Regions from separate parts of the Paenibacillus sp. S33 genome, predicted to be linked through region 3. Evidence: riboswitches for the same ligand, from Rfam matches in the RefSeq annotation. Region 3 holds a riboswitch; each other region holds the start of a gene.
The links. Region 3 has a riboswitch for cobalamin ahead of ACWGXJ_RS07070 (ABC transporter substrate-binding protein). Riboswitches for the same ligand answer to the same signal wherever they lie in the genome.
Positions count from the first base shown of each region.

Region 1: linked by a shared signal. The riboswitch ahead of ACWGXJ_RS24395 (ABC transporter substrate-binding protein) and the one ahead of ACWGXJ_RS07070 (ABC transporter substrate-binding protein) in region 3 are both predicted to bind cobalamin.
Region 2: linked by a shared signal. The riboswitch ahead of metE (5-methyltetrahydropteroyltriglutamate--homocysteine S-methyltransferase) and the one ahead of ACWGXJ_RS07070 (ABC transporter substrate-binding protein) in region 3 are both predicted to bind cobalamin.

Region 1 is NZ_JBSIEZ010000001.1:5,374,960-5,378,437, forward strand. It holds gene nikB (nickel ABC transporter permease) at 1-109, opposite strand, end outside; gene ACWGXJ_RS24395 (ABC transporter substrate-binding protein) at 125-1,705, opposite strand; cobalamin riboswitch at 1,923-2,126, opposite strand; gene ACWGXJ_RS24400 (nucleobase:cation symporter-2 family protein) at 2,880-3,478, opposite strand, start outside.
Region 2 is NZ_JBSIEZ010000001.1:5,166,059-5,169,536, forward strand. It holds gene ACWGXJ_RS23470 (anaerobic ribonucleoside triphosphate reductase) at 1-987, shown strand, start outside; gene nrdG (anaerobic ribonucleoside-triphosphate reductase activating protein) at 984-1,481, shown strand; cobalamin riboswitch at 1,666-1,861, shown strand; gene metE (5-methyltetrahydropteroyltriglutamate--homocysteine S-methyltransferase) at 2,023-3,478, shown strand, end outside.
Region 3 is NZ_JBSIEZ010000001.1:1,509,397-1,512,874, reverse strand. It holds gene ACWGXJ_RS07080 (ABC transporter ATP-binding protein) at 1-115, opposite strand, end outside; gene ACWGXJ_RS07075 (FecCD family ABC transporter permease) at 112-1,158, opposite strand; gene ACWGXJ_RS07070 (ABC transporter substrate-binding protein) at 1,155-2,162, opposite strand; cobalamin riboswitch at 2,371-2,564, opposite strand; gene ACWGXJ_RS07065 (histidine phosphatase family protein) at 2,687-3,445, opposite strand.

The sequences.
Region 1 (3,478 bases), 3.9 Mb from region 3:
TGGTAGCAGGGTCTCCAGGAGCCAGCCGCATCAGTACAAAAGTCAGCGTGGATACAACGAATACAATGATGAGCAGCTGCGCCACACGTTCCAGTATAAAACGAATCATAGGATACGCCGCTCGTTATTCCGCAATATCGGATTGCGCTGTAATGTAGTAATACTCGATCGGATGGGGTGTAAAACCCTCTACCCCTTTTTTCACACCAAACACATTGTCAGGATGCACAATGAAGGACTGTGGCAAATCCGTATTGATGATATCCAGCGCTTGTAGTGTCACAGCATTACGCTGCGCTGTATCCTTCGCCAGCTTCAAGCTGTTAAGAATACTCTCCAGCGGTTTGGAACTATAACGGCTTACATTGGCTTCGCTTTGCGAAGAATAAAACATGTCCATAAAATATTGTGGCTCTCCTGTATGAGCAGTAAGCATACTGTACATAGCAAAATCCCAATCGTTTTTGGTCAACGCCTCGTCGATATTTTCCACCTTGCGAATCTTGACCTGGATTCCCTCTTTCAGCAATTGGCTTTGGATGACCTCAGCCATAACAGAGAGCTCTGGACGCTGAGGAAAAGTCAGCAGCGTAACCTCGAACGGCTTGCCTTGCTTAGTCCATGTCCCTTGGGCGTCCTTCTGCCAGCCATCCTTCGTTAACAGCTGATCCGCCGTTCCGTCCAGCGCTTTACGCTCAACTTTACCGAAGGGAAGAATGCTCGGGAACGGACTGCTTGCTTCCGTACCGAAGCCCCTCATGACGGCGCTCACAATCGATGTGCGTGGAATCAGGCTGTCCACCACCTTACGGTTCGCCGCATCCTTGAATACTGGGGATTCCATATTGTACACGATCATATGGGTGCGCAAGGAGGGAGCCGACAGCACTTGTAGCTTGTCGTTCTTTTTCAGTACCTCTGCGTTATCAACCGGAATATCCGTCGCTACGTCCACCTCGCCGGATTGCAGCGCCATCAGGCGCGAATTCCCGTCCGTAATGAACTTCATTGTCGCCTCAGCCAACCGGGCCTTCTCGCCCCAGTATCCGTCATAACGCTCTACGACCAAGGATTGGTCCTTGTTGAACGCTTTAATTTTAAAGGCGCCTGTCATCGCTGGGTAACTCTGCTCATCTTTCATCGATGCCACATCCAGTACAGTCGTCGATGGATCAGCTAGATTGGACACCAACGCCGCATTCGGCCGGTTTGTCGTGATCTTTAAGGCCAGCGGGCCGCTTACATCAATGGACTTCACATTCAGTAAATCCTTCGCCAGATGGCTTTTCTCGATAGAGCGTAGCAAAGATTCTTTTACACTTGCTGCATCCATACTCTTTCCATTATGAAAAGTGACTTTATCCTGCAAGCTGAACGTCCAAACTGTAGGACTATCCTGCTTCCACTCCTTTGCCAGCCAAGCCACAGGCTCCAGCTTTTCATTCAAACGTACCAGTGTCTCACCTGCACCGGATCGCATCACATCCCAGCTATTATCTCCGTGCGGGTCAACACCTGACGGTTTCCATGTATACGCCATTACCAGCTTTTTACCTGTCGCTGTTTGTTGTACTGACGCGTTCTCATCTTTGCCGGAGCTATTCGACGTCTTATTGCTAGTACATCCCGAAAGAGCCATAACTGCCAGTAACAGCATCACCCCTGTACATATCAACCATGAGCGCCTGCTACGATTGCTAATCATTCGATGAATCCCCCTCTATCTTGTAAAATCATATAAACCTAACGCAAAACGCGAAAAAAGCATTCCAGACCACTTGATCAGCAGTCAGAAATGCTTTCATTATAAAATGTCAAAACACACCTCGAAGCCAACTCCAAAAACATAGAAGGGGTCAGATCGGTTTCAAACATTCCGTATGCAGCACGCCTAACCACCTCCCCAGCATCCCGTGGGTCTGACAGTGATGTCAAAACAGGCAGGTCTCCTGACTCCAGGCGTATCTTTCAGGCCTTCCCGGTTCTTCACAGTTCCAGTGGCTGTTCTGAAAGCTCCAGCAGTATCCTGCTGATGCCTGTATACAGTGGCGGGCCCGTGTCGGAATTAACCGAACTTCCCTTTTAAGTGAACACGCTCAACAACTATCCACATGGTCTCAACAAAACCCCGTACATAGAGTCGTCCGGCTCACACCTGTTTTCTTCCTTTATTTCTTTCCATTACGATCTTATTTTGTTGTCACAGGCTTGTCAATAAATGCTGCACAATAATTCAAATTTGAACGATAAGGTAGAAACAAGACATAACCTTCAATTGCGTGCACGCAATTGAAGTGTTAAAATTAGGTATAGAGTAAACCACCGTGTCCGTATACTAAAAAGAGCCTTCGCCGCGCCAACGGCAAAGACTCTTAGGACTTGAAAGGCTGTGGATCACCACCACGGCGCGCTGCACAACTAAATGTTAATGCAAACGAAACCCACCGTTAGGCGCCTAACCTAATTACGCGGTGGGTTTTCGCTTGTTCCGAAATTTCCGACGTAGCCAGCGATAAAGTTTACGAATACTAAACACCAGGCTTAGTAACGCAACCATCCAACGCAACACATCGTAGCACGACACAAGGTTGACCATCGGCTTCACCCCCTTTCGGGAAGCTGCACCGTGGTCCGAAAACATCCACCACTATTCAAAATCCATAATTTAGATTATACCATGCCCCTTCCTACCACTCTAGCAAGTTCTTCTAGCGCATAAACTGGAAAATGCACCAAATTAGAGCTACCCATTTCATCCCGCAGCTTTATCTATATGTCCCCAGACGGCAAGGGGATCTACTATCTGGATAACTCCATGCCAAAAAGCCGGAAAAGAGGCATACGTCCTCTCTCCGGCTATCTTTATTTATTCCTAATCATCAAACCTTCTGTGGAACCTCCGAAACCGTCACGCTTTTGACCGATTCCCCTTGTTTTCTCGTCAAAACAATGTTCAAGACAATCGCTGTAATCGAACCCGAAACGATACCATTTTGCAACAGCATTTTGGCAAAGCTCGGCAGCTGGTCGAACATTTGTGGCAGAACGGCAGAGCCTAGGCCCACGGCAATACTGCATGCTGCGATCAGCAGATTGCTTTCCTTCCGCAGATCCACTTCTGACAAAATAGACATGCCTGATGCAGCAACCGAGCCGAACATGACGATCATCGCTCCGCCTAGCACAGCGTTAGGAATCACTGTCGTTAAGGCAGCCAGCTTAGGCAGCAAACCGAGAACAACCATGATCCCGCCCGCAGCAAAAATAACGTTCCGCGATTTGACGCGTGTGAGTGAGATCAGGCCAACATTTTGCGAAAAAGCTGTATAAGGAAACGCATTAAAAATACCCCCAAGCATAATCGCGAGTCCTTCGGAACGCAGACCATTGACGATCTGCTTCTGTTCCACCTTCTGATCAATCGCTTTGCCTACTGCCAGATAAACGCCTGTAGACTCAACCATACTGACAATATTGA
Region 2 (3,478 bases), 3.7 Mb from region 3:
ATGGGTTGCCGTACCCGCACCATTTCTGACCGTTTCGGTAGAAACCGGCAGAGTGGCAAGGGGAATCTCTCCTTCAATACCATTAATCTGGTGCGGCTTGGCATTGAATATGGTATTTGCACAGGCAAACGCCTGACACCTGACCGTGATCGCTTTGATGCGAGACTAGAAGAAGTTATGCGCATTGCGGTAGATGGCCTAATTCATCGCTATCAAATCCAGACCAGCCAACCGGCCAAAGCCTCGGACTTTATGATGCGCGAAGGGGTATGGGAAGGTGGAGAACAACTGGCACCAGATGATAAGGTGGGAGGCGTACTAAAACACGGTACGCTTTCGATCGGGTTCATCGGGCTGGCTGAGTGCATGAAGGCACTATACGGGAAACACCACGGGGAGGATGATTTTGTATACCGCGAGGCACAGCGAATCATCACTTCCATGCGCGTGTATTGCGATCGAATGAGTGAATATCACAATTTAAATATTACATTGTTCGCTACGCCTGCCGAAGGTCTGTCGGGCAAGTTCACATTGCTGGATCAACGTGATTTCGGGATTATTCCTGAGGTAAATGATCGAGAATATTACACCAATTCTTTTCATATTCCCGTGTATTACACGCTCCCGGCTGCTCGTAAAATCAGCTTGGAAGCTCCGTTCCATAACCTATGCAACGCTGGTGCGATTTCATACATTGAGCTGGACGGTAATGCGCGGAATAACCCGGATGCGTTTCTTAAAATTGTTCAGTATGCGCTGCATCAGAACATCGGCTATTTCTCCATCAACCATCCGGTGGATCGTTGTACGGAATGTGGTTATGAAGGGATTATCGGGACAAGCTGCCCCCAATGTGGCACAGATGAGGAGCACACACACTTTCAGCGCTTACGTCGGGTAACCGGATATCTGACAGGAGATTATACCGTTCGCTTTAATGCCGCAAAACAGGCAGAAGTTCGAGACCGGGTGAAACATAAGTGAATTTGTGTGGCTACATTCCGGAATCTCTGAACGAAGGATACGGCCTGCGCACCGTTGTGTTCATTAGCGGTTGCCGTCATGCCTGTCCTGGATGCTTTAATCCAGAGTCATGGAGCTTCCGTGCAGGCGAGCCATTCACCCCCCAACGACAACAGGAGGTCATTCGTGACATCATGGAAAATCCGTTGTTGGATGGACTGACTCTCTGCGGGGGAGACCCGTTTTTCTCAGCAGCAGAATGCTCGCAATTTGTGCGTGACTTCCGCGAAGCCTGTCCCGACCGAACCGTGTGGGCTTACACTGGCTTTGTCTATGAAGATCTACTCACAGATCAGGAGCGACAGGAACTGGCGCTTTTGTGCGATGTGATTGTGGACGGTCGTTTTGTAGAACAGCAAAAGGACCTGACCCTTCCCTTCCGGGGCAGTCGCAACCAGCGTCTGGTAGATGTGAAAGCCAGTATTCAGGCAGGCTATACCGTTTCATTGACATAAGGCGATGCTTACCCAGCAAGCAAGATGCTATATCTAATCTAAGACAAGCCCCCATCATGGGTAAGGCTTGTCTTAGATTAGATATAGCTAACAGATTCCATTGGAGTTTCTATTGCGCATCCTGTAAGTTTCACTTATGATGGTGAACAAGTATACGAGTGCATAATTATTCGTCATACCTTAACCGCATAGCTTGGAGATAGGTGTCTGTTCTATTCAGATCAGGCTTAAAAGGGAAGCCGGTGCAAATCCGGCACGGTCCCGCCACTGTAAACGGGGAACTTTCAGCTGTTCATATATCCACTGGTCCACAGACCGGGAAGGAATGCTGAGCGTCATGATCCGTAAGTCAGGAGACCTGCCTATTTTAACAACATCGCAAGTACCTACGGAAGATAGGGAGGTGTTAAAAGCAGTCGCCGTATTTTTGATTTTTTAATCACGGAGGCATTCTTTCCCCTACTTATTTTTAACTTTGGGGGGAAGAATGCCTTTTTTGGTACGTAAAAATAAAACAGCTACCCGCTAGGAGGAAAAGTACATGTCCATTATTGAATGGCCTGAATTGTCCGGCTTAATTAGCAGTAATCTGGGATATCCGCGTATCGGCGAAAATCGGGAATGGAAGAAAGCACTGGAACGCTTCTGGAACGGCAGCATTAACGAAAGCGAACTGCAGACGGAAATGAAAAAATTACGGTTGGAGCATCTGAGCAAGCAGCGCGATAAGGGGATTGATCGCATTCCTGTCGGAGACTTCTCCTATTACGATCACATGCTGGATACATCTGTGATGTTCGGTCTAGTACCTGAACGGTTCAACTATCGTCCCGCAGGTCCGATTCCTCTGTCCGTGTACTTCGGGATCGCTCGCGGTCAGAAGGGAGCAACCGCCAGTGAAATGACCAAATGGATGAATACCAATTATCACTACATCGTTCCCGAATTGGCAAATGCAGTCCCGGTATTCACTGAAAATAAACCCTTACAGGCTTATCGTGAAGCAAAACAGGAACTAGGCATTGAGGGTAAACCGGTTCTCATCGGCCCTTATTCATTCGTTACCCTTTCCAAAGGCTATGATCGTAAGGAGCTTGCCTCTATTATAAGAACCTTCCTGCCTTTATACACCCGTGTCCTGTCTGAGCTAGCAGCAGAAGGTGTTCAGTGGGTACAAATCGATGAACCTGTCCTGACCACCTCATTCCCAGTAGAGGATCTGGACATTATTCAAGAAGTCTATGAAGCTTTGACCCAAGCTGCGCCCTCCTTAAATATAATGCTGCAAACCTACTTTGGCAGCCTAGATCATTATGAGCGTCTGTCCGCACTTCCGGTACAGGGGCTGGGTCTTGATTTTGTGTATGATGATGGCGAAAATCTTCAGCATATATTGCAGCATGGCTTTCCTAAAGGAAAAACGCTGGGCGCTGGTGTCATTGACGGACGCAATATATGGCGCAGCGACCTGAACGCTGTAGCTGCACTGCTGGGTCAGTTAGCAGAACAGACCACTGCCGAGCAGCTTATCGTACAGCCATCATGCAGTCTGCTGCATGTGCCAGTCAGCCTGGAGGCAGAGCACAAGCTGGACAAGGAGCTGGTGCAAGCGCTGGCCTTTGCTGATGAAAAGCTAGAGGAAATCGCCATCCTGACAGCTGCACTTGGCAAACACGATCCATCCGCACTCACCAAGCTTGGACAAAGTGCAGATGCGGTAGCCCGTTTCAACAGTTCAGCGGCACGCGTACAGACAACTGCCGATCTGGCCGACCTGTTGGCCAAAGAGCCTCTGTCACGCAGCGTTCCTTTCGCCGAGCGTCGTGAGATTCAGCAAAATAAGCTGAAGTTGCCTCCACTGCCTACGACGACCATTGGTAGCTTCCCGCAGACCGCCGAGATCCGCAAGGCCCGCCTGCACTATCGCAAAGGAGAATGGTCTGCCGAGCAATATCGAACGTTCATCCAACAGCAAATTAAGGAATGGATTGATATCC
Region 3 (3,478 bases):
CGTCGACGCTCCAGCTTATATTCTTTAACGCATGGAACTCTCCATAGGCACGTGTCAGACCCGCTACCTCTAATGCTCGATCTTGCACCTTCTGTGATTCACTTTGTTCTGTCACAGCAGTTCCCCCCTGCGCAGCTTCTTGTTCCGGTACAGGAGATATGCGAAGAACGGTGCCCCAACAAAGGCCGTCATCACGCCCAGAGGAATTTCCGTGGGGGCTAACAACGTGCGAGCCGCCGTATCTGCCCAAGCCATAAAAATAGCTCCACCGAGCGCAGATAATGGAACAATCAACCGGTAATCAGGACCTGTCACCAGACGAATGATATGCGGTACAACAAGTCCCACAAAGCCAATCACTCCACATACCGAGACAGCGGCAGCTGTCAGCAGCGTGGAAATGATCAAAACAGATAGCTTCGTCGCATCTACATGAACTCCCATGTGAGCCGCCTGACGTTCACCCAAAGCCAAAATATTCAGCACACGTGCCCGGTTCCATAGAAATACCAGTCCTATGACCACATAAGGTAAAAGGATTCCTGTATATGACCAACCGCGCAGACTAAGACTTCCCATCGTCCAGTACAATATTTCATTGACCGTCTCCTTCGACATGGCTGTCAGAAAGGAAACAACTGCTCCCAGAAAGGATTGCATCACCACACCCGACAAAATGAGACTTTGTGTCGGAATTTTCCCACCTTCCCGTGCCAACGTCAGCACCATCCACAGCGTCAGCATTCCGGTCGTAAATGCCACTAGCGGCAGCGTCCATATGCCAACAAATGAAAATTGAAGGCCCCAATAGATCAGTACTGCCGCTCCTACCGAAGCCCCCGAGGATACCCCCAGTGTATACGGATCAGCCAAAGGATTACGCAGCACACCCTGAAATCCGGCTCCCGCCAGCGCCAGCGCTGCTCCTACCAACATTCCCAGTAACACTCGTGGCAATCTGACCTTCAAAATAATCTGCTCTGAGGATGTATTCCAATCCGGTATAAACGTATCGCCTAACCACGGAAGGTGGTTAACCAGAATGCCCGTGATCTGGCTGACCGGAAGCTTGGCCGAGCCGATGCCAAGACAGAGCAGCAGCGTCAGCAACAGCAAAACAAGACCTGTCCCTCCAAAGCCGATCAGTTTACGGTTCATTTGAAAATTTCAGGATACACGCCCTTGGCCACTTCCTTGAGACCTTCCGTTACGCGTGGACCCGGACGACTGATCAAATTATCATCCACGGCAAACACCCGGTTGTGGCGAACAGCCGATATTTGATCCCATCCACTGCGAGCTTTAATGATTTCGCCGAGCGTTTGACCAGTTTTGTCGTCCTTGACACTTTTGCTGTACAAAATCACGTCAGGGTTCGCAGCAATAATATTTTCTTCACTAATTTGGTACCACCCCTTCTGCGTGGCACCTACATTTTCGCCGCCCGCCAACGTAATCAGCTCGTCCATAAACTCGCCTTTACCAACTGTCCAGCCTGGTGAAAACTCGACGTATACCCGCAGCTTCTGCCCTTTACCGATATTTTTAACTCCTTCTTTCACTTCCGCTACATCTGCTCTCATCTTGTCAGTCACCGCTCTCGCTTCTTTCTGATGATCGGTGATTTTCCCATACAATTCGATGTTAGCTATGACATCTTCAACTGTCTTCGGTTCCGTTTTAAAAATCATAATTCCCATGTCGCGCAGCTTGGTCGTAGCCTGTTCACTAAGTGATATCCCTGCAAAAACGACTTCCGGGTTAGCAGCAATGATCGCCTCTTCGTTCGGTTTCATAATACCGCCTACTTTAGGCTTTTTCGTAGCTGCTTCCGGGTAATCAGAGTAGTCGGAGACGCCAACTATTTCCTTATCCAGCCCGATGGCGAACAGCGCCTCGGTTTCTGCCGGGGAGACGGAAACGATTTTATCCGGCGCTTTTTTGAATGTAAATTCCTGTCCTGTTGCATCCTTAACTGTGAGTGGGTAAACTGTTTTGCCCGGAGGCTCTTGTGCGGTTACGGTCTTTCCTGGCTGCTGTGCAGAAGTCTGATTCTCTTTATTTTCAGCATTTTTTCCATTAGCGCCACATGCACTCAGCACAACTGCCAATATCAGAACCAATAGACCTGTTGTCCAAACCTTTATTTTTTTTCCTACCATGATTTGCACCCCTTCATAAAAAAATCGTTAAGAGCGTTACTTGAGCATCATCAGATATCTTCTAAATCCAGCCTTCTTTTCCTATCAAAAAAACCCCGCATCCTTATATCAGGACACAGGGGTCACGTTAGCGCAGATCGTGCGCAGGCGGCAGCTTCTTTCCGCACGGACAGTCACTGCGAACACGTCATCCTTTCCTCGAAGGATTATGGTGACAGGCGGACGGGCAGGTATCCTGACTTATGGTAAGATGCATGTCCTGAAATTTCTTCATATGCTTAGTAGCACATAAAGCAGGACTAACGGGCATGTTTCCATTTACAGTGGCGGGACCGCGCCGGACTTACACCGACTTCCCTTTTAACAGCGCAGGCAAGGGAAACCATAGTTTCATCACACTGCGCCGACCTCGTCTGCTGGATATTTGATGTAGTGGTAGTCAAGCCGTTCTTTTACTTGATGATTATAGGTTAAAATGAGGCGGCTTACAACCCAAACAGCCTCTTTATCCACTGGTGTCTAACCTAATGAGGGAGCATTTCGGCTATGTAATTGTACGGTCCTGCCAGCCTCAATTGAATCCTAAATGCTTCTCCCGGCTTCGGATTCAGACTCCAAAAATCATGGCCCGGTATCAGCATACAAGCTAACTGACGAATTACGCCACCATGCGTAACGACCAAAACAGAGAGCGGCCCAGCAGTCAAATCCATGGGTCGAACTTCCATAGCAACACGCCATTCATACAGAGAGTCAAGAAATTTCCGCAAACGATTCACAAAATCTGTCCAAGACTCTCCTCCAGGAGGGGTTATCCGTTGTGGCTCATCAATCCAAGCGCGATACAACGACACATCCTTGAGCATGTCATACGTTTTTCCATCCCACTCGCCAAAATGAAGCTCTCGCAGACGTGGTTCCATCATAGGAGACATAATAGATAGGGAACCTCCAGACGTCAATTCTGATTCCGGCACAATGATCTGCAAGGTCTGGCGACATCGCATTAAATCGCTGCAGTAGATTCGAGCAAAGGACTGCCCCTGCAATTCTTCTTGCAAAGGCTTTAATTCCTGTTCTGCTCCCGGTAGCAAACCTAAGTCGGAGTGTCCCAGATATCGACGTTCCTTATTCCATAAGGTTGTGCCGTGACGAACTAACACGAGTTCCATGTCCCAATGCAGATCTTCTTTAGTATCATACGGCACCTTATCCTCCTGTGAGTTCGGACTTTGTACGTATTCTACCGTCCTTTTTGCTGCTATATCTTGTTTCAAGATCATGTCACTTCCTGCTCGATCATTATTCAGTGTGTT